2 linked regions of the Thalassobaculum sp. OXR-137 genome follow. The protein of the gene in region 1 interacts with the protein of each later gene in a pairwise test. Links are inferred from orthologs where the notes say so. Each region holds a gene or a part of one and is shown on either strand. Other genes may lie near its edges. The genes, in order: sfsA and T8K17_RS02575.

Evidence for each region.
Region 2: the proteins of sfsA (region 1) and T8K17_RS02575 interact in binary tests that used the Escherichia coli proteins (3 or more experiments, as listed by UniProt). The link is inferred for Thalassobaculum sp. OXR-137 from one-to-one orthologs.

What each region holds. Positions count from the first base shown.
Region 1 is NZ_CP139715.1:2,470,103-2,479,332, forward strand. What follows is about bases 4,491-7,232. They hold sfsA (DNA/RNA nuclease SfsA), read right to left. Parts: upstream 6,346-7,232; coding sequence 5,635-6,345; downstream 4,491-5,634. Other genes in these bases: radC (RadC family protein), read right to left, coding at 4,491-4,541; map (type I methionyl aminopeptidase), read right to left, coding at 4,761-5,564; T8K17_RS11675 (ABC transporter substrate-binding protein), read left to right, coding at 6,420-7,232. Also shown: T8K17_RS11645 (IlvD/Edd family dehydratase), read left to right, coding at 1-1,015; T8K17_RS11650 (IS110 family transposase), read left to right, coding at 1,259-2,203; T8K17_RS11655 (MFS transporter), read left to right, coding at 2,513-3,790; more of radC, read right to left, coding at 3,843-4,490; more of T8K17_RS11675, read left to right, coding at 7,233-7,883; T8K17_RS11680 (SDR family oxidoreductase), read left to right, coding at 7,880-8,647; T8K17_RS11685 (competence/damage-inducible protein A), read left to right, coding at 8,734-9,230. UniProt on the Escherichia coli protein: Binds to DNA non-specifically. Could be a regulatory factor involved in maltose metabolism.
Region 2 is NZ_CP139715.1:533,811-543,298, forward strand. What follows is about bases 104-3,103. They hold T8K17_RS02575 (glutamate-5-semialdehyde dehydrogenase), read left to right. Parts: upstream 104-949; coding sequence 950-2,257; downstream 2,258-3,103. Other genes in these bases: proB (glutamate 5-kinase), read left to right, coding at 104-953; T8K17_RS02580 (nicotinate-nucleotide adenylyltransferase), read left to right, coding at 2,288-3,019. Also shown: more of proB, read left to right, coding at 1-103; rsfS (ribosome silencing factor), read left to right, coding at 3,157-3,528; 23S rRNA (pseudouridine(1915)-N(3))-methyltransferase RlmH, read left to right, coding at 3,580-4,038; T8K17_RS02595 (LysE family translocator), read left to right, coding at 4,190-4,786; gpmI (2,3-bisphosphoglycerate-independent phosphoglycerate mutase), read left to right, coding at 4,853-6,412; T8K17_RS02605 (murein hydrolase activator EnvC family protein), read left to right, coding at 6,430-7,767; T8K17_RS02610 (S41 family peptidase), read left to right, coding at 7,773-9,170; T8K17_RS02615 (divergent polysaccharide deacetylase family protein), read left to right, coding at 9,389-9,488. UniProt on the Escherichia coli protein: Catalyzes the NADPH-dependent reduction of L-glutamate 5-phosphate into L-glutamate 5-semialdehyde and phosphate. The product spontaneously undergoes cyclization to form 1-pyrroline-5-carboxylate.

The sequences.
Region 1 (9,230 bases):
CGGCAAGCGGATCGTCGACATGGTGATCGAGGACCTGCGCCTGTCGAAGATCCTGACCAAGGACGCCTTCGAGAACGCCATGGTGACCAACGGCGCCATCGGCGGCTCGACCAACGCGGTCATCCACCTGCAGGCGATCGCCGGCCGTCTCGGGGTCGATATCGGCCTCGACGACTGGGACCGGCTCGGCAAGGACATGCCCTGCCTGGTCAACCTGATGCCGTCGGGCGAGCACCTGATGGAGGACTTCTACTACGCCGGCGGCCTGCCTGCCGTGCTGCGGGAGATCGGCGACTTCCTGCACAAGGACGCGGTCACCGCCAACGGCAAGACCATCTGGGAGAACGTCAAGGACGCGGAATGCTATAACCGCGACGTCATCTTCCCGCTGAAGGAGCCGTTCAAGCCGAATGGCGGCATCGCCGTCCTGCGCGGCAACATGACCCCGGACGGCGCCATCCTGAAGCCCTCGGCCGCCACGCCGGAGCTGATGGTGCATACCGGCCGGGCCGTGGTGTTCGAGGATATCGACGACTACAAGGCGCGGATCGACGACGAGGCTCTCGACATCGACGAGACCTGCATCATGGTGCTGAAGAACTGCGGCCCGATCGGCTATCCGGGCATGGCGGAGGTCGGCAATATGGGCCTGCCGCCCAAGGTGCTGCGCAAGGGCATCACCGACATGATCCGCATCTCCGACGCCCGCATGTCCGGCACCGCCTACGGGACGGTGATCCTGCACGGTGCTCCCGAGGCGGCGGCCGGCGGCCCGCTGTCCCTGGTGGAGAGCGGCGACATGATCGAGGTCGACGTGCCGAACCGGCGCCTGCACCTGGACGTGTCGGACGCCGAACTGGAGAAGCGTCGGGCCGCTCGGGCGCCGTTCCAGAGCCCCTACGACCGCGGCTATTCCAAGCTCTATGTCGAGACCGTCAACCAGGCGGACAAGGGTGCTGATCTGGACTTCCTGGTCGGCAATTCCGGCACCCCGCTGATGCGCGAGAGCCACTGACGCCGGGAGGCTGGGGGAGGAGCCGGCGCAGGCCCCGCCGCCGGCTCCTCCCGTCGTCCTTGTAACTTATCGTCTTCCGCTTCTGGTAGAGTTTCGGAAGCGGTGGTGGATGGGACGCCGAGTCGTCCTGGAGCGTGCGAGCCCGAACGTCAGCAAGGTTGCCCATCCACCGTTCATCCCTCGAACCCGAACAGTCGCCGGGGCCGCCATATGGCGAGCCCGTTTAGGCAAGGCAGGGTAGCGATGGACCAGGTGATCGTGGGTATCGACGTCTCCAAGAGCCGTCTGGATGTTCATATCCTGCTCGGCGCGCAAGGGCCGGGCGAATGTGAGGCGGTGCCGCGTGACGGCGCTGGGATTGCAGCGTTGGCCGAGCGTCTTGGAGCGCTGGGAGCAACGCTGGTGGGGGTCGAGGCGACGGGCGGCTTCGAGACGGTGGTGGCGGCGGGTCTGGCCGGGGCGGGCTTGCCGGTCGTCGTGGTCAATCCGCGCCAGATCCGGGCCTTCGCCCAGGCGCTGGGACGTCGGGCGAAGACCGATCCGATCGATGCGGAGATGATCGCCCGGTTCCTGGCGGCGACCCGGCCTGAGCCGCGCGCATTGCCCGATGCGTCCGGCCGCCTGCTGGCCGATCTGGTGGCCCGGCGACGGCAGATCGTGTCGATGATCGCCGCCGAGCGCCAGCGTCAGAGCCGCCTCACGGAACCGCGGGTGCGGCGCTCGATCCTGCGTCTGATCACGGCCCTGGAGAAGGAACTGAACGAGGTCGACCGCGAGATCGACGACCAGGTCCGCGGCTCGCCGGTCTGGCAGGCACAGGAGGATCTGCTGCGCAGCGTGCCCGGCATCGGTCCGGCCACCGCCCGCACCCTGCTCGCCGATCTGCCCGAACTCGGCCGACTGGACCGGCGCCAGATCGCCTCCCTGGCGGGGCTGGCACCGTGGACGCGCCAATCGGGAACTTGGCGCGGCAAAGCCTTCATCGGCGGCGGACGCGCGAGCGTACGCACCGCCCTGTTCGTCGCAGCCATGGTCGGCGCGCGCTACAACCCTACCCTCAAGGCCTTCCACGCCAGACTGATCGCTGCAGGAAAGCCCAAGATGGTCGCCCTCATCGCCGTCGCCAGAAAGCTGCTTACCATCCTCAACGCCATCGTCAGAGATCAAAAGCCATGGCAAGTCGCTTGACCAAGATCACAGTCGCTGACGAAAGTCAGGACCAACGCATGGATGGTCGAGCTGGGGCGTAGGCCGTTGTTCGGCATGAGAGGGCGGCTGGATCCTGACTTGCGTCAGGATGACGGTTTGGCAGGGCGTGGCCGCTACCCGTTTGCGTCGTCCTGATGCAAATCAGGACCTGTGTCCGGACGGATGATTTAGGGCTGCGTCTTGATCCTGACTTTCGTCAGGAGGACGGATAGGGTTGGCCGTTCCGTTCCGCCGTCATCCTGACCTCCGTCAGGACCTCCCGCACCAATCGATCACCCCACGGATCCGATGACCCCCGCCCAGCCCGCCGCGCCCTCGACCGCCATGCCGACCCACACCCTGCTCGGAATCGGCTGGTTCCTGTGCGCGATGTTCTTCTTCTATGCCTTCGTCCAGCGGGTGGCGCCGTCGGTCATGGTCGACGAGCTGATGCGCGACTTCGCGGTCGGCGGGGCGCTGGTGGGGAACCTGTCGGCCTTCTACTACTACGCCTATGCCGGCTCGCAGATCCCGGTCGGGGTGATGCTCGATCGGTTCGGGCCGCGCCGTCTGATCACCGTCGCCGTCGGTCTGGTCGCCATCGGCAGCTTCGTCTTCGCCGGGGCGGAGACCCTGTGGATGGCCTATCTCGGGCGGATGCTGATCGGCTTCGGCTGCGCCTTCAGCTTTGCCGGCGCGCTGAACTACGCCGCGATCTGGATGCCGGCCCACCGCTTCGCCACGCTGAGCGGCGGCGCCCAGATGCTCGGCGTGATCGGCGGCATCACCGGCCAGGCGCCCCTGGGGGCGGCGGTGGAGGCGTTCGGCTGGCGGCCGATGATGCTGGTGATCGCGGTGTTCGGTGCCGTCCTGGCGATCGCCTGCGGCTTCATTCTGCGCGACCGGCCCCGGCCGGACGGTGCGACGCCCCGCCCGCGTCTGCTGGCCGGGCTGAAGCGAGCCGCCGCCAGCGGCCAGGTATGGCTGGCGGCCATGTTCGGGCTGGCCATGACCAGCGCCATGCTGGCCTTCGGTGGGTTGTGGGGCGTGCCCTATGTCATGCAGGCCTACGACCATCCCAAGGCGGAGGCCGCCCTGCTGGTGAGCTGCCTGTTCGTCGGTTGGGGCGTCGGCGCGCCGCTGTTCGGCTGGCTCGCCGACCGCTACCGCCGGCGCAAGCCCTTCATGATCCTGGGCGCGATCCTGTCGACCAGCGGCATCGCCGCCGCCGTCTATCTGCCCCATAGCGGCGATGCGACCCTGGTTCTGTCGCTGATGATCCAGGGCCTGGGCGCGTCGTCCATGGTGCTGTCCTTCTCGGTCGGCCGCGAGAACACGCCGCTCTGGGCGGCCGGGGCCACGATCGGGATCATCAACGGCTGCGTGGTCGGCTCCGGCGCGGTGCTGCAGCCGCTCCTCGGCTGGGTGCTCGATCTCGCCTGGGACGGCACGCTGCTAGAGGGCGCGCGGGTGTACACCGCCGCCGCCTACGAGCGGGCGTTCCTGGTCCTGCCGGTGATCGGCGTGTTCGGCCTGCTGGTCGCCCTGGCGATCCGCGAGACCCATGGCAAGTCGGTCGAGAGCTAGATGTGAGTTTCAGGCCAGTCCGGCCCGAAGCGTGAAGCGTCCTCCGATTTCCTCAAAGCAGCCCCTTCGAGCGGAAGCTGACATGGCCGTGCCGGGCGACGATCAGGTGGTCGTGCAGCACGATGCCCAGGGTCGCCGCCGCCTCCTTGAGCTGGGCGGTGGTGGAAATATCGGCCTGGGACGGGGTCGGATCGCCGGTCGGGTGGTTGTGCACGACGATCAGGGCTGAGGCGCCCAGGTCCAGCGCCCGCTTCACCACCTCTCGGGGATAGAGCGGCGTGTGGTCGATGGTGCCGCGGCCCTGCAGCTCGTCCTGGATCAGCCGGTTCTTCTTGTCGAGATAGAGGACGCGCACGACCTCCACCGGCTCGTGCGCCATGGCGGCATGGCAGTAATCCAGGAGCTGTTTCCAGCCCGACAGCACGGGCCGCTTCAGCAACGGCTCCCCTAGCAGCCGGTCGGCAGCGGCCTTTGCGGTCTTCAGCGCGGCGACCGAGGCCTCGCCCATGCCGTCGAGCTTCGCCAGTTCGGCCGGCTCGGCGCTGATGGTCTCGGCGAAGGACCCGAAGCGGGCGATCAACCTTTTAGCCAGAGGTTTGACGTCGCCGCGCGGCTTGGCCAGGAACAGCAGCAGTTCGATGAGTTCGTAGTCCGCGAGGGCATCGGCACCCGCCGCGAGGAACCGCCTGCGCAGCCGCTGGCGATGCCCCTCCGGCCCCGGATCCTGCGCATCCGCCAACCCGTCATACACACCCTTCCTCCCTGGCCCGTGGTCTAGGGGAGGCTATGGAAGGGGCAGGGGCGGAATGGGCGGCGTGACGCAACAATTCCCCAGCCAATGCCGTCGTCCTGGACTCGTTTCAGGACCAAGACTCAGACGCCGGCAGCTTGGTCCTGAAACGAGTTCAGGACGACGGGAGGGTGCTCGACGGCCAGCGGGGCATGGTCCTGACTTTCGTCAGGATGACGATCAGATATACGGCGGCTTGGTGTAGCCCTTGGGCGACAGGGTGAAGATCTCGAACCCGGTCTCGGTCACGCCGATGGAATGCTCGAACTGGGCCGAGAGCGAGCGGTCGCGGGTCACGGCGGTCCAGCCGTCCTCCAGGATCTTCACCGCGAACTTGCCGGCATTGATCATCGGCTCGACGGTGAAGAACATGCCCGGCTCCAGCATCGGCCCGTCGGTCGGGTGGCCGTAATGCAGCACGCTGGGCGGCGCGTGGAAGGTGCGTCCCAGGCCATGGCCGCAGAAGTCGCGCACCACGGAGAAGCGCTGCGCCTCGGCGAAGGTCTGGATGCGGTGGCCGATGGCGCCCAGATGCACGCCCGGCCGGATCACCTCGATGCCCAGCATCATCGCGTCATAGGTGACCTCCACCAGACGCTTGGCCTTCACCGAGATCTTGTCGCCGACCAGGTACATGCGGCTGCTGTCGCCGTGCCAGCCGTCGAGGATGACGGTCACGTCGATATTGACGATCTCGCCTTCCTCCAGCTTCCGGTCGCCCGGAATGCCGTGGCAGACCACGTGGTTGATCGAGGTGCAGATCGACTTCGGGAAGCCCTTGTAGCCGAGCGGCGCGGGCGTGGCGCCGTTCGCCAGGGTCATCTCGTGGCAGAGCCGGTCCAGCTCGTCGGTGGTCACGCCGGGGGCGACATGGTCGGTGATCATGTCGAGGATTTCGGCGGCGAGGCGTCCCGCCTTGCGCATGCCCTCGAAATCCCCAGGCCCATGGCGCACGATCTGGCGCGCTTCGGCGAGCTGTTGCATCGCGATCTTCCTTGCTCCGTAACGTGGCTGCAATCTGCTGCCGCGGGCCGGGAAGGTCAAGGTTCGGGGGTTACTCCGCGACCGGAACCGGCCGATTGAGCACCACGCGCTCCAGCGTCACGGCGCATTCCCAGGCCAGCGCCTCCACCCCGGCGGCACGGGCGCGGTCGAAGGCGAGGCCGTATCTCGGATCGATGTCGCGGGCCAGCGTCAGCCGGTCGCCGTCCATGCGCTGGATGCAGAACAGCATGACGGCGCGGTGCCCCGCCGCGACCATGGCCGCCAGTTCGTCCAGATGCTTCGACCCGCGGGCGGTCACGCTGTCCGGGAACTCGTGGGCGCCGGGATTCGGGCCGTCGGGGCGCACCAGATGGACGTTCTTGACCTCCACATAGCAGGGCGGGCGGCCGGGGCTCTCCAGCAGCATGTCGATGCGGCTGTTCACCCCGTATTTCACCTCCCGGCGCAGGGTCTCGTAGCCGGCAAGGTCGGGAATCCGCCCCGCGGCAATGGCTTCGGCGACGATGGCATTCGGTCGGCCGGTATGGATGCCGACCAGCCCGCCTTCGGTCTCCACCAGCTCCAGGGTGTAAGGCAGCTTGCGCTTGGGATCGGGCGAGCGCGACAGCCAGACCCGCAAACCGGGATCCTTCAGGCCGGTCATCGCACCCGGGTTCGGGCAATGGGCGGTCACCACCTCGCCGCCGAGATCGATATCGGCGAGGAAGCGCTTGTAGCGCTTGATCAGGCGGCCTTCATAGAGGGGTTTGGGCAGGTCCATGGGCCGAAGCTAGCCGGGGCTCTGGGCGATGTCATCCCTTCCGCCCGCCCGTGGAACATGCTTAGACGGAGACTATGACAGATCCGGTCCTGATCCTTCAGAAGGCGGTCGACCTGCGCGATCCGCATGACTGTACAGACAGCGGCGATGCGCTCGCCCTGCTGGACGCGATATTCGACGCGCCGGTCCGCAGGCGCCCGGACGGCGGGTACGCCCCGGCCCTGGCCGAGCGGTGGGAGGTCAGCGTCGATGCCCGGACCTGGACGCTGCATCTGCGCGACGGATTGAGCTTCCACGACGGCCGTCCCCTGGACGCGGCGGCGATGGCCCGGTCGATCGCGCGGATGCAGCGCCCGGATGTCGGCGCCACCCTGGGTGCGCCGGCCGTGTGGGGCCAGTATCTCGGCGGGGCGATCATCGCGGCGCCGGATGCCCGGACGGTCACGATCGCCACGCGGGAGCCGCTGGCGGACCTGCTCGACATTCTGGTCTCGGCCTATGCGGTTCCCCCGGAGGTCGACGATGCCGGCTTCCTGTCCGCCCCGGTCGGCAGCGGCGCGTATCGCGTCGACGCGGTGGAGCCCGGGCGGTCGGTGCGGCTGTCCGCCAACCCGGACTGGTGGGACACGCCGCCCGCCAATCCTGTGCTGGAGTTCCGCTGCGAACCGGATGCGGATGCACGGGCCGCCGCCGTGGCGCAGGGACGGGCGGGCGTCGCCACCCGGCTGCGCGCCTCGCGGCAGAAGCGGCGGGTCGAGGAGGCGGGGCGGGCCTGGGTGGACTTCACCGACCCGACCTCGATCATCCTGATCCTGAACGCCGCCAAGGGGCCCTGTGCCGATCCGCGCGTCCGGCTGGCCCTGTCCCTGGCCGTGGATCGGCAGCGGGCCGTCGACCGTGTGCTGGACGGCGACGGGGTGCCGCTGACCGGGTATGTGAGTGCCGCCCATCTCGGCGCCGATCTGGTGCCGGGGGACGGCCTCGACCTCGAGCGCGCCCGCGGCCTGCTGGCCGAGGCGGGGCATGGCGCCGGGCTCACCCTTCATGTCGACACCCCCACCCGCCTGCCCGACGAGGCGCAGGCGCTCGTGGCCGAGGTTGCCGAGCAGCTCGCCGGCCTCGGCGTGACCCTGGTGCCGCATGTGACCGAGGACCGGGTCGCCTATGCCGAGCAGGTGCGCGACAAGCGGATCCACGACCTCTGCGTCTTCGACTCCAGCCCGATGAGTACCTTCCGGGTGCTGTACGAGAAGATCGACAGCCGGGTTGCGGGCTCCTGGTGGGAAGGCTATCGCGATCCGGCCATCGAGGACCTGCTGGATACGGCGCGGCGGGAGACCGACACCGAGCGGCGCGAAGAGCTCTACAGCTGGGCCTACCAAGCGCTGCTGCGGAACCCGGCCTGGCTCAGCCTGTACCATCACCGCTTCGGGATCGCCCTGTCGCAGGCCCCCCAGGCGTCGCCGATGCGCGATGACGGGGTGCTGGACGTGACGCTGCTGGCGGCCCTGGACCCAGCGAAAGGATCGAGAGCATGACGCAGAAAGTGGCAATCGTGACCGGCGCGGCGCGGGGTATCGGGCTTGCGGTCAGCAGGCGGTTCCTATCCGAAGGATGGCAGGTCCTGATGGTCGATATCGAGGCGGAGGCATTGCTGGCCGCCCAGGACGGCCTGGGTACCGACGACGCGGTTGCCCAGGTCTGCGACGTCTCCGATCCCGTACAGGTACGCCGGGTCGCCGCGGTCGCCATGGAACGGTTCGGGCGGATCGACGCCGTGGTGAACAACGCCGGCATCGCCGTCTTCAAGCCGCTGCTCGACACCAGCTACGAGGAATGGTCACGGGTGCTGGCGGTCAACCTCAACGGGCCGTTCCTGATGGTACAGGAGACCGCCCGGCTGATGGCCGAGACCGGCGGCGGGGCGGTGGTCAATATCGGCTCGATCTCCGGCCTGCGCGCGAGCACCCTGCGGGTCGCCTATGGGACCTCCAAGGCGGCCCTCGTGCACCTCACCAAGCAGCAGGCGACCGAACTCGGCGAGATCGGCGTGCGGGTCAACCTGATCGCCCCCGGCCCGGTGGACACCGCCATGGCCAAGGAGGTCCATACGCCGGTGATCCGCGCCGATTATCACGACGCGATCCCGCTGAACCGCTACGGGCTGGAGGAGGAGATCGCCAACGGCGTGTTCTTCCTGTGCAGCGACCAGGCCAGTTACATCACCGGCCAGACCCTTGCGGTCGACGGCGGGTTCGACGCGGCCGGGATCGGCCTGCCGACGCTGAGACGCGGCAACTGACCGGATAGGATCGGCGCGCTGCTCCCTTGCTGTCGGCGGGCCGCTGCACCATCCTCTGTCGCCCTCACGTCCGCCCGGAGCCCGCAATGACCGATTCCCCATCTTCGACCGTCACCGCCGCCATGCTGATCATCGGCAACGAGATCCTCTCGGGCCGCACCAAGGACAAGAATGTCGGCTATATCGCCGAGGAACTGACGGCGATGGGCATCCGGCTGTCCGAGGTCCGGGTGGTGCGCGACGACGAGGCGGCGATCATCGAAGCGGTGACCGTGCTGTCCGAGCGCTACACCTACGTCTTCACCTCCGGCGGCATCGGTCCGACCCACGACGACATCACCACGGCCTGCATCGCCAAGGCCTTCGGCGTCCCGGTCGAGCGCAATGCCGAGGCGATGCGGCGGCTGACCGCGCACTACGCCAACAGCGGCGTCGAGTTCAACGCCGCCCGCCAGAAGATGGCCGAGATCCCGGTCGGCGCCGACCTGATCGACAACCCGGTCTCGGCCGCGCCGGGGTTCATCCTGAAGAACGTGCATGTGATGGCCGGCGTGCCGCGCATCCTTCAGGCGATGTTCGAAGG
Region 2 (9,488 bases), 1.9 Mb from region 1 along the record:
GCATCGACCAGGTCCGCCCGAAGCTGGAAGAGAAGCAGGCCGCCGCCGCCACCGGCCAGATCCTGCTGGCCCATGCCTATCAGGAGGCGCTGGCCCGCCACCACCTGACCGTGGCGCAGATCCTGCTCTCGCCCGACGACACCGAGCAGCGCCGCCGCCACCTGAACGCGCGGGCCACCATCAACACCCTGCTCGCCCTCGGCGCCGTGCCGGTGATCAACGAGAACGACACGGTCGCGACGGCGGAAATCCGCTTCGGCGACAACGACCGGCTCGGCGCCCGCGTCGCCCAGATGGCCAGCGCCGATACGCTGATCCTGCTCTCTGACATCGACGGGCTGTACACCGCCGACCCGCGCCGCGATCCGGAGGCCCGCCACATCTCCGACGTGGAGGGGGTGACCTCGGAGATCGAGGCGATGGCCGGGGCCGCCGGCAGCGGCTACGCGTCGGGCGGCATGGTGACCAAGCTCGCCGCGGCCAAGATCGCCGGCGCCGCCGGTTGCCGGATGGTGATCGCCAACGGCCGCGACACCCACCCGATCCGCCGCATCATCGACGGCGGCCGCTGCACCTGGTTCCATGCCGGCGCCTCGCCGCTGACCGCCCGCAAGCGCTGGATCGCCAGTTCGCTGGCACCGCGCGGCCAGCTCATCGTCGATGGCGGGGCCATCCGGGCGCTGAACGCCGGCAAGAGCCTGCTGCCCGCCGGGGTGACCGAGGTGATCGGCACCTTCGAGCGCGGCGACCTGGTGACCCTGCACGGGCCCGACCGGGTGATCCGCGGGCGCGGGCTGGTGGCCTATGCCTCCGACGACGCGCGGCAGATCGCCGGGCTCAAATCCCGTGAAATCGAGGCCGCCCTCGGCTACCGTGGCCGCGACGAAATCGTCCACAGAGACGATCTGGTGCTGGCCGACGGCCGCGCCGTCGAGGAGGAAGAGGCGCGATGAGCCTGGTGGAAGACACGCCCGTCGCCGCGACGGCACAGACCGCCGGCGGCGATATCGACGCGATCATGCTGGATATCGGCAAGCGCGCCCGTGCCGCCGCGGCGATCCTGGCCCAGGCCCCGGCCGAGCAGAAGGAACGGGCCCTGCGCGCCGCCGCTGCCGCCCTGCGCGCCGACACGCCGGCCATCCTCGCCGCCAATGCCAGGGACATCGCCGCCGCCCGCGAGAAGGGGTTGCGCGACAGCATGGTCGACCGGCTGCTGCTGGACGCCGGCCGGGTGGAGGGCATCGCCGCCGGGCTCGAGGTCGTGGCCGGGCTGCCCGACCCCGTGGGTGCTACCATGGCCGAGTGGGAGCGTCCCAACGGGCTTCGCTTCGAGCGCCGCCGGGTGCCGCTCGGCGTGATCGGCATCATCTACGAAAGCCGCCCGAACGTGACCGCCGATGCCGGCAGCCTGTGCCTGAAGGCGGGCAACGCGGCGATCCTGCGCGGCGGCTCGGAGAGCTATCACTCCTCCAACGCCATCGTCGCCACCCTGCACAAGGGGCTGCGCGAGGCCGGCCTGCCCGAGGATGCGATCCAGTCGGTGCCGACCACCGACCGGGCCGCCGTCGGCAAGCTGCTGACCATGCCGCAATACGTGGACGTGATCGTGCCGCGCGGCGGCCGCTCGCTGATCGAGCGGGTGCAGAACGAGAGCCGGGTGCCGGTCTTCGCCCATCTGGACGGGCTGTGCCATGTCTATCTCGACGCAGGCGCCGACAAGGACAAGGCGGTGGCCATCGCGGTGAACGCCAAGATGCGCCGGACCTCGGTCTGCGGCGCGGCGGAGACCCTGCTGGTCGACCGGAAGGTTGCCGCCGAGCTTCTGCCGCCGGTGGCGGACGCGCTGCGGGAGGCCGGCTGCGCCCTGCGCGGCGATGCGGCGGCCCGGGCGATCGTTCCGGCCATGGAGCCGGCCGGCGATGCCGACTGGGACACCGAATATCTCGATGCCATCCTGTCAGTCGCCGTGGTCGAGGGCGTGGCCGGCGCCATCGCCCATATCAACAGGCACGGCTCGCACCACACCGACAGCATCGTCACCGAGGACGACGCGGCGGCGGAAAAATTCCTGGCCGAGGTCGACAGCGCCATCGTGCTGCACAACGCCTCCACCCAGTTCGCCGATGGCGGCGAGTTCGGCTTCGGCGCCGAGATCGGCATCTCCACCGGCCGGATGCACGCGCGCGGCCCGGTCGGGGCGGAGCAGCTCACCAGCTTCAAGTATCTGGTGCGCGGGACCGGCCAGACCCGGCCATGACACCGGCCCGGCCCTGATCCGATCCAGCCCATGACCCTCTTCACCCCGATTCGCGGCCCGCATAAGGATCGGCTGCCCAGCGCCTCGCGCTCCGCCCTGTTCGCCCGGGTGCGCCCCCATGCCCTGCGCATGCCGGCGAGCGAGGCGGCGGCGCTGCCCCGGGCCGGTGCGGACCGGCGGCGGCTCAAGGTCGGGCTCATGGGCGGCTCCTTCAACCCGGCCCATGACGGTCACCGCCACGTGGCCGAGACGGCGATCAAGCGGCTCAGTCTGGACGAGGTCTGGTGGCTGGTCAGCCCGCAGAATCCGCTGAAGCCGCGCGACGGCATGGCACCCTTCGCCGAGCGTCTGGCCTCCGCCGAGGCGGTCGCCCGGCACCCGCGGATCAAGGTAAAGGACATCGAGCTGTATCTCGGCACCCATTACACCGCCGACACGCTGGTCGCCCTGCGCCGGCGCTGCCCCTACATGTCGTTCGTCTGGATTATGGGGGCGGACAATCTGGCGAGCTTCCACCGCTGGGAAAGGTGGCTGCTGATCTGTCACACGGCCGTCATTGCGGTTTTCGACCGGCCTACCTATTCTTTAAGGGCTTTGGCGAGCCGAGCCGCCAAACGTTTCGCGAGGGCCCGGGTGCCCGAAAGGCACTCCTGGGGACTGGCGGACCGGCGGCCTCCGGCCTGGGTGTTTCTGCACACCCGCCACCACGCCGCGTCGGCCACCCGCATCCGGGCCGAGCGTAAGGGTGGAGGGTCCGTCTAGAACCATCCAGTCCATCGGCATACCCACGGCAACACTAGGTTCCGGATCGGTCCGGGACCGCGATCGACGACAAAAGGAGTTCGACCATACTCGACACACTCGCTCCCAAAGCGGGAGACGGCCTGAAGAAGCTGGTGATGACCTCACTGGACGACGACAAGGCCGAGGACATTGTGGCCATTGATCTGGCCGGAAAGTCTGCCATTGGCGATTACATGATCATCGCCACGGGCCGCTCATCGCGGCAGGTTTCGGCCATGGCCGACCACCTCTGCAGAAAACTGAAGGATCAGGGCGTCGACGGCGTCACCGTGGAAGGGCAATCCCGCGGCGACTGGGTGCTGATCGACGGGGGCGACATCATCGTCCATCTGTTCCGTCCGGAAGTCCGGGAATTCTACGGGCTGGAGAAGATGTGGGGCGCCACCCCGCCGCCGAGCCGCACCGTCCGCATCGGCGGTGAGGGCGGAGCCGATATGGGCGCCGAACCGACCTTCGCGCAGGCCTGATCAACCGCCGGGTCCTGGCACGGCCAGGATCGGACCCGGACAGGAGGCAGCGTGAAGATCACGATCGTGGCGGTGGGCCGCATGAAACGCGGCCCGATGGAGGCGTTGTGCCGCGAGTACGCGGACCGGCTCCCCTGGTCGCTGGCGATCCACGAGGTCGAGGCCAAGAAGCGCCTTGAGGGGGATGCCCTCAAGGCCGAGGAAGCCGGCCTGATCGCCGCCCGGATCCCCGACGGCGCGGTGCTGGTCGCGATGGACGAACGTGGCAGGGGATTGTCCAGCGAAGCCCTGGCGGGACGGATCGGCGACTGGCGCGACCAGGGGCGTGGCGAGATCTGCTTCGTGATCGGCGGCGCCGACGGGCTCGAGCAGAGCATCCGCGACCGCGCCGACCTCACCCTCGCCTTCGGCCCTCAGACCTGGCCCCACATGCTGGCCCGGGTGATGCTGATCGAGCAGATCTATCGGGCGGAACGGATCCTGGCGGGGCACCCGTATCATCGGGGTTAATCCTCCAGGACCTCGCCCTGAGCAGCGACCACAGGGAGCGTGTCGAAGGGCCCTTCGACACGTCGCTGCGCTCCTGCTCAGGGCGAGGTCAGCGGCTGAGCGCGCACAAACGTCCAAGACCTCCCTCCCCGTCCCGCGCTCAACTGGCGCCATGATCGACGCCCTGATCCTTCTCTGGCTTGCCGCCCTGCCGCTGATGGGCAGCCCCGGCCCCGCCACCCTCAGCTCCGCCGCCATGGGCACCGCCTTCGGCATGCGGGCGAGCCTGCCCTATGTCGCCGGGATCTGCCTCGGCACGGCCACCGTCCTGCTGCTGATCGCCACCGGCATCTCAGGCCTGATCTTCGTGGTGCCGGGCGCCGTCCCCGTCGTCACCGCCCTGGCCGCCGCCTACATTCTCTATCTCGCCTGGAAGATCGCCACCGCCCCGGTGGGCGGGCTGAACCGGGACCCCGGCGCCAGGCCGGCCGGCTTCGTCGGCGGCTATCTGCTCGCCATCGCCAATCCCAAGGCCTTCGCCGCCATCGGCGCAGTCTACTCCACCCATGCCCTGGTCCCGGCCGATCCGGTGCTCGATGCCGCCGCCAAGATCGCCGCGCTCGCGCCGGTGATCGTGCTGGTGAACGTGACCTGGCTGGCCTTCGGCTCGCTGTTCGCCCGCTGGCTCAGCCATCCGGTGCTCGGCCGGGCGGTGAACATCGTCTTCGCGGTGCTGCTGGTGGCCTCGGTGGCGGCGGCCTTCATCTGAAATTCGCCGCGAAGAGGACGCGCGCGGCCCGTGACCTTGCCCCCGGGAAGGTTATATAACCGTCCCATGAGCAAGACATCCCATCCCCCCCGCCCGGTCGTCCTGTGCATCATGGACGGCTGGGGCCACCGCACCGACCGCAACGACAACGCCGTCGCCCTGGCGAACACGCCGAACGTGGACGCGCTCGCCGCCCGCTGGCCGGGCGGGCTGATGAACGCGTCCGGCGAATTCGTCGGCCTGCCGGACGGGCAGATGGGCAATTCAGAGGTCGGGCACATGAATCTCGGCGCCGGCCGGGTGGTCATGCAGGACCTGCCGCGGATCAACGCCGCCATCGCCGACGGCAGCCTGGCCAAGCAGCCGGCCGTCGCCCAGGTGATCGACGCCCTGAAAAAATCGGGCGGCACCTGCCACCTGATGGGACTGGTCTCCACCGGCGGGGTGCACAGCCACCAGCGCCACGTGGCGGCCCTGGCCAAGGCGCTGGCCGCCGGCGGGGCCAAGGTCGTGGTCCACGTGTTCACAGACGGGCGCGACTGCGCGCCGAAGAGTGCGGCCGACCAGCTCCGCGCCTTCATCGAGGATCTCGACGGGGCGGCGACCATCGCCTCGGTCAGCGGCCGGTTCTTCGCCATGGACCGGGACAAACGCTGGGAGCGGGTGGAGCAGGCCTGGAAGGCCGTCTGCCTCGCCGAAGCCGAGCACGGCGCCGACGATGCCGTCGCCGCCGTGGACGCCGCCTATGCCCGCGGCGAAACCGACGAGTTCGTCACCCCCACCGTGATCGCCGGCGGCGTGCCGGTGCAGGACGGGGATGCCCTGGTCATGGCGAATTTCCGGGCCGACCGGGCGCGCGAGATCCTGGCCCCGTTCGTGGATGCGGATTTCGACGGCTTCGCCCGGCCGCGCACGCCCAAGCTCTGCATCGTCGCCGGCATGGTCGAGTACTCCTCCGCCCTGGCCCCGAAGATGGTCACCATCTTCCCGCCGGAGGACCTGACCGACCCGATCGGCGAGGTCGTCGCCAAGGCGGGCAAGACCCAGCTCCGCATCGCCGAGACCGAGAAGTACCCGCACGTCACCTTCTTCCTGAACGGCGGGCGCGAGGAGGTGTTCGACGGCGAGGACCGGATCATGGTTCCCTCGCCCAAGGTGAAGACCTACGACCTGCAGCCGGAAATGTCAGCGCCGGAGCTCTGCGACAAGCTGGTCGCGGCCATCGACGGCGGCACCTACGACCTGATCGTCGCCAACTTCGCCAACCCGGACATGGTCGGCCATACCGGCAGCCTGGAGGCGGCGATCAAGGCGGTGGAGACGGTGGACACCTGCGTCGGCCGGGTAGCCGAGGCGGTGCTGAAGGCAGGCGGCGTGATGTTCCTGACCGCCGACCACGGCAACTGCGAGGTCATGGTCGACCCGCAGACCGGCGGGCCGCACACCGCGCACACGACCAACCTGGTCCCGACCACCCTGGTCGGCGCGCCGGAGGACGTGACGTCGCTGAAGACCGGCAAGCTCGCCGATGTCGCCCCCACCCTGCTGTCGCTGATGGGGATAGAGCCGCCGGCCGCCATGACCGGCGACTGCATGCTGGTGCGCGACCGCCAGGCAGCCGAGTAGTCGACGCGGTGCGTCCCGTGGCGCCCGTCCTGATCCTGGCGGCGGCCTGCCTCGCCGCCGGACTGGGCGCGTGGGTGCCGGCCGCGAGGGCACAGACCGCCACGACGGCGACGGCGGAGGACCCGACCGCCGAGCTGCGCCGCATCGAGAAGGCGCTGGAGGGCGAGCGCAAGGCCGGATCCAAGCTCGACCGGCTGGCCTCCGCCCTGGCCGGGGAGATCGAGCGCCTGCGCGCCGGCATGGCGGCGGCGGCGACCCGGGCCCAGCGCACCGAACGCGACATGATGGACGCCGAGCAGACGCTGGACACCCTGCGCCAGGAAGTGAAGGAAAAGCGCGGCCGTCTGCTGGAGCGGCACCAGGAACTGTCGCAGCTCACCGGCGCCCTGCAGCGGCTGGCCCGCCACCCGCCGGAGACCCTGCTGCTGGTGGGCCGCGCCCCGCTCGACACCGTCCATACCGGCATTCTCCTGGAATCCGCCATTCCGCGGCTCAACGGGGATGCCACGGAGCTGCGGCGCGACCTCGATACCCTGGCGACCCTGGAAGCCGATATCCGCGCCCAGCGCGACCGGCTGGCCCTGGCGGCCCAGGACCTCGACGCGGAACGCGCCCAGCTCGCCGCCCTGGCGGCGGAGAAGGGTGAGCTGCTGGCGGGAACGCGCAACCGCGCCAGCGGCGCCGCCGCGGAGATCCGCGCCCTCAGCGAGTCGGCTCGGTCCCTGCGCGAACTGATCGACAGCCTCGAGAAACGGGAGGCTGCGGAAGCCGAGGAGCAGCGCAAGCTGGCCGCCCTGGTCACCCCCAAGCTGCGCCCGCAACGGCCCGCCTCCCCGGCCCAGGACGGCGGCGAGCCGCCGCCCGCCCCGGTCGCCGACGACGGTGCGCCGGTCGAGCCGCCGGTCCAGGCCGCCGCCCTGCCTCCTGCCCTGCCCCCCGGCCCTTCCCTGAAGAGCGCCCGCGGTCACCTGTTCGCCCCGGTCACGGGAACCGTGGTCCAGCGCTACGGCAAATCACGGCCCGGGGAACTGACCAAGGAGGGCATCCTGCTGCGCACCCGTCCGGGCTCGCTTGTTATCGCCCCCCATGACGGAATCGTGTTGTATGCTGGACCGTTCGAGGGATTTGGTCGGATTTTGATCATTGAACACGGCGACGGATATCATACCCTTCTTGCAGGACTCGCGCGGGTGGACCTGAGCGTCGGAACCCGTGTGCTTGCCGGCGAACCGGTGGGCGCGATGGCCGCGTCCGGAAACGCAGCGCCGGAGATATACCTGGAACTTCGCCATAATGGTGACCCGATCGACCCGTTACCGTGGTTTGCGGGACTTACCGAAAAGGCCAAAGGATGAGTCGGATGAACGAACCCCGTCTTGATGACACCGGCACCGATCACGGCGCCCCGACCCGCCCCGGCAAGGCGCGCCGCCGTGCGGTCCGTCGCGTGGCGGTCTCGGCCGCGCTGGCCTTTGCCGTCGGCGGAGGCGTGCTGCTGGGAGCGACCGGCGGCACCCACAGTCAGACCAACTCGACCGACACCTACCGCCAGCTCAGCCTGCTCGGCGACGTGTTCGAGAAGGTCCGGGCCCAGTACGTCGAGGAGGTCAGCGACGAGGAGCTGGTCGAGGCGGCGATCAACGGGATGCTCACCTCCCTCGACCCGCATTCCAGCTACCTGAGCGCCAAGAGCTTCCAGGACATGCGGGTGCAGACCAAGGGCGAGTTCGGCGGCCTCGGCATCGAGGTCACCATGGAGAACGGCTTCGTCAAGGTCGTGTCGCCGATCGACGACACGCCGGCGTCGGAAGCCGGGCTGCTGCCGGGCGACTACATCACCCATCTCGACGGCGAGGCGGTGCTCGGCCTGACCCTGTCCGACGCGGTGGAGAAGATGCGCGGCAAGGTCGGCACGCCGATCACCCTGACCATCCGCCGCGCCGAGGAAGAGCCGTTCGACGTCGAGATCACCCGGGCGATCATCACCATCAAATCCGTGCGCAGCCGGGTCATCCAGGACATCGGCTATATCCGCATCACCACCTTCAACGAACAGACCACCGTCGGCCTTCAGGAATCGGTCTCCAAGATCAAGGAAGAGCTCGGCGACCGGCTGCATGGTTTCGTGATCGACCTGCGCAACAATCCGGGCGGCCTGCTCGACCAGGCGATTTCCGTCACCGACGCCTTCCTGGAGCGCGGCGAGATCGTCTCGACCCGCGGCCGCGAGGAGTCCAACGCCAGCCGGGTGAACGCCACGCCGGGCGACATCACCGACGGCAAGCCGGTGGTCGTGCTGATCAACGGCGGCTCCGCCTCGGCCTCCGAGATTGTCGCCGGCGCGCTGCAGGACCATCGCCGGGCGATCGTTCTCGGCACCCAGTCCTTCGGCAAGGGATCGGTGCAGACCATCCTACCGCTGCAGGGCAACGCCGCCATGCGGCTGACCACGGCGCGCTACTACACGCCGTCGGGCCGGTCGATCCAGGCCAAGGGGATCGAGCCGGACATCAAGGTCGAGCTCGCCAAAATCGAGAAGATCGAGGAGGGCCGCCGCCGGCGCGAGGCCGATCTGCGCGGTGCGCTGGTCAATCCGGACGACAGCGACGCCCCCGCCGCCCAGCCGCCCGCGGATGTGCCCACCCCGGGTGAGGCCGCATCGGCGGAGAACGAAGACCCGCTTGAGGATTACCAGCTCGCCCGTGCGGTCGATCTGCTGCGCGGCTTCCATCTGTTCCAGAACCGCGTGGTGAATTGAGGCTACCTCGGCCGAATATCCGTCTGCCCCGCCTCCCCCTGCCGTTCAAGAAACGGCGGGGGGCCGGAAATCCGGACGATCCGCTGAGTGAAGCGGACTCGGGTGGGCTGCCACCCGACGATCTGGACCGCGGTCTGGACGACGAGACCGCCCCTCGCAAGAAGGGGCGTTGGAAACGTGTTGCCTCCGCCATCCTGACCACTCTCCTCGCCATCGCAGTGATCGGCGGCGCCGGCGGCTTGGTCGGCTGGCTGCTGGTCAATGCCGAACACACCGAGTCGCTGCGCGAGATCCAGCGCCCGCAGCTCACCGTGGACA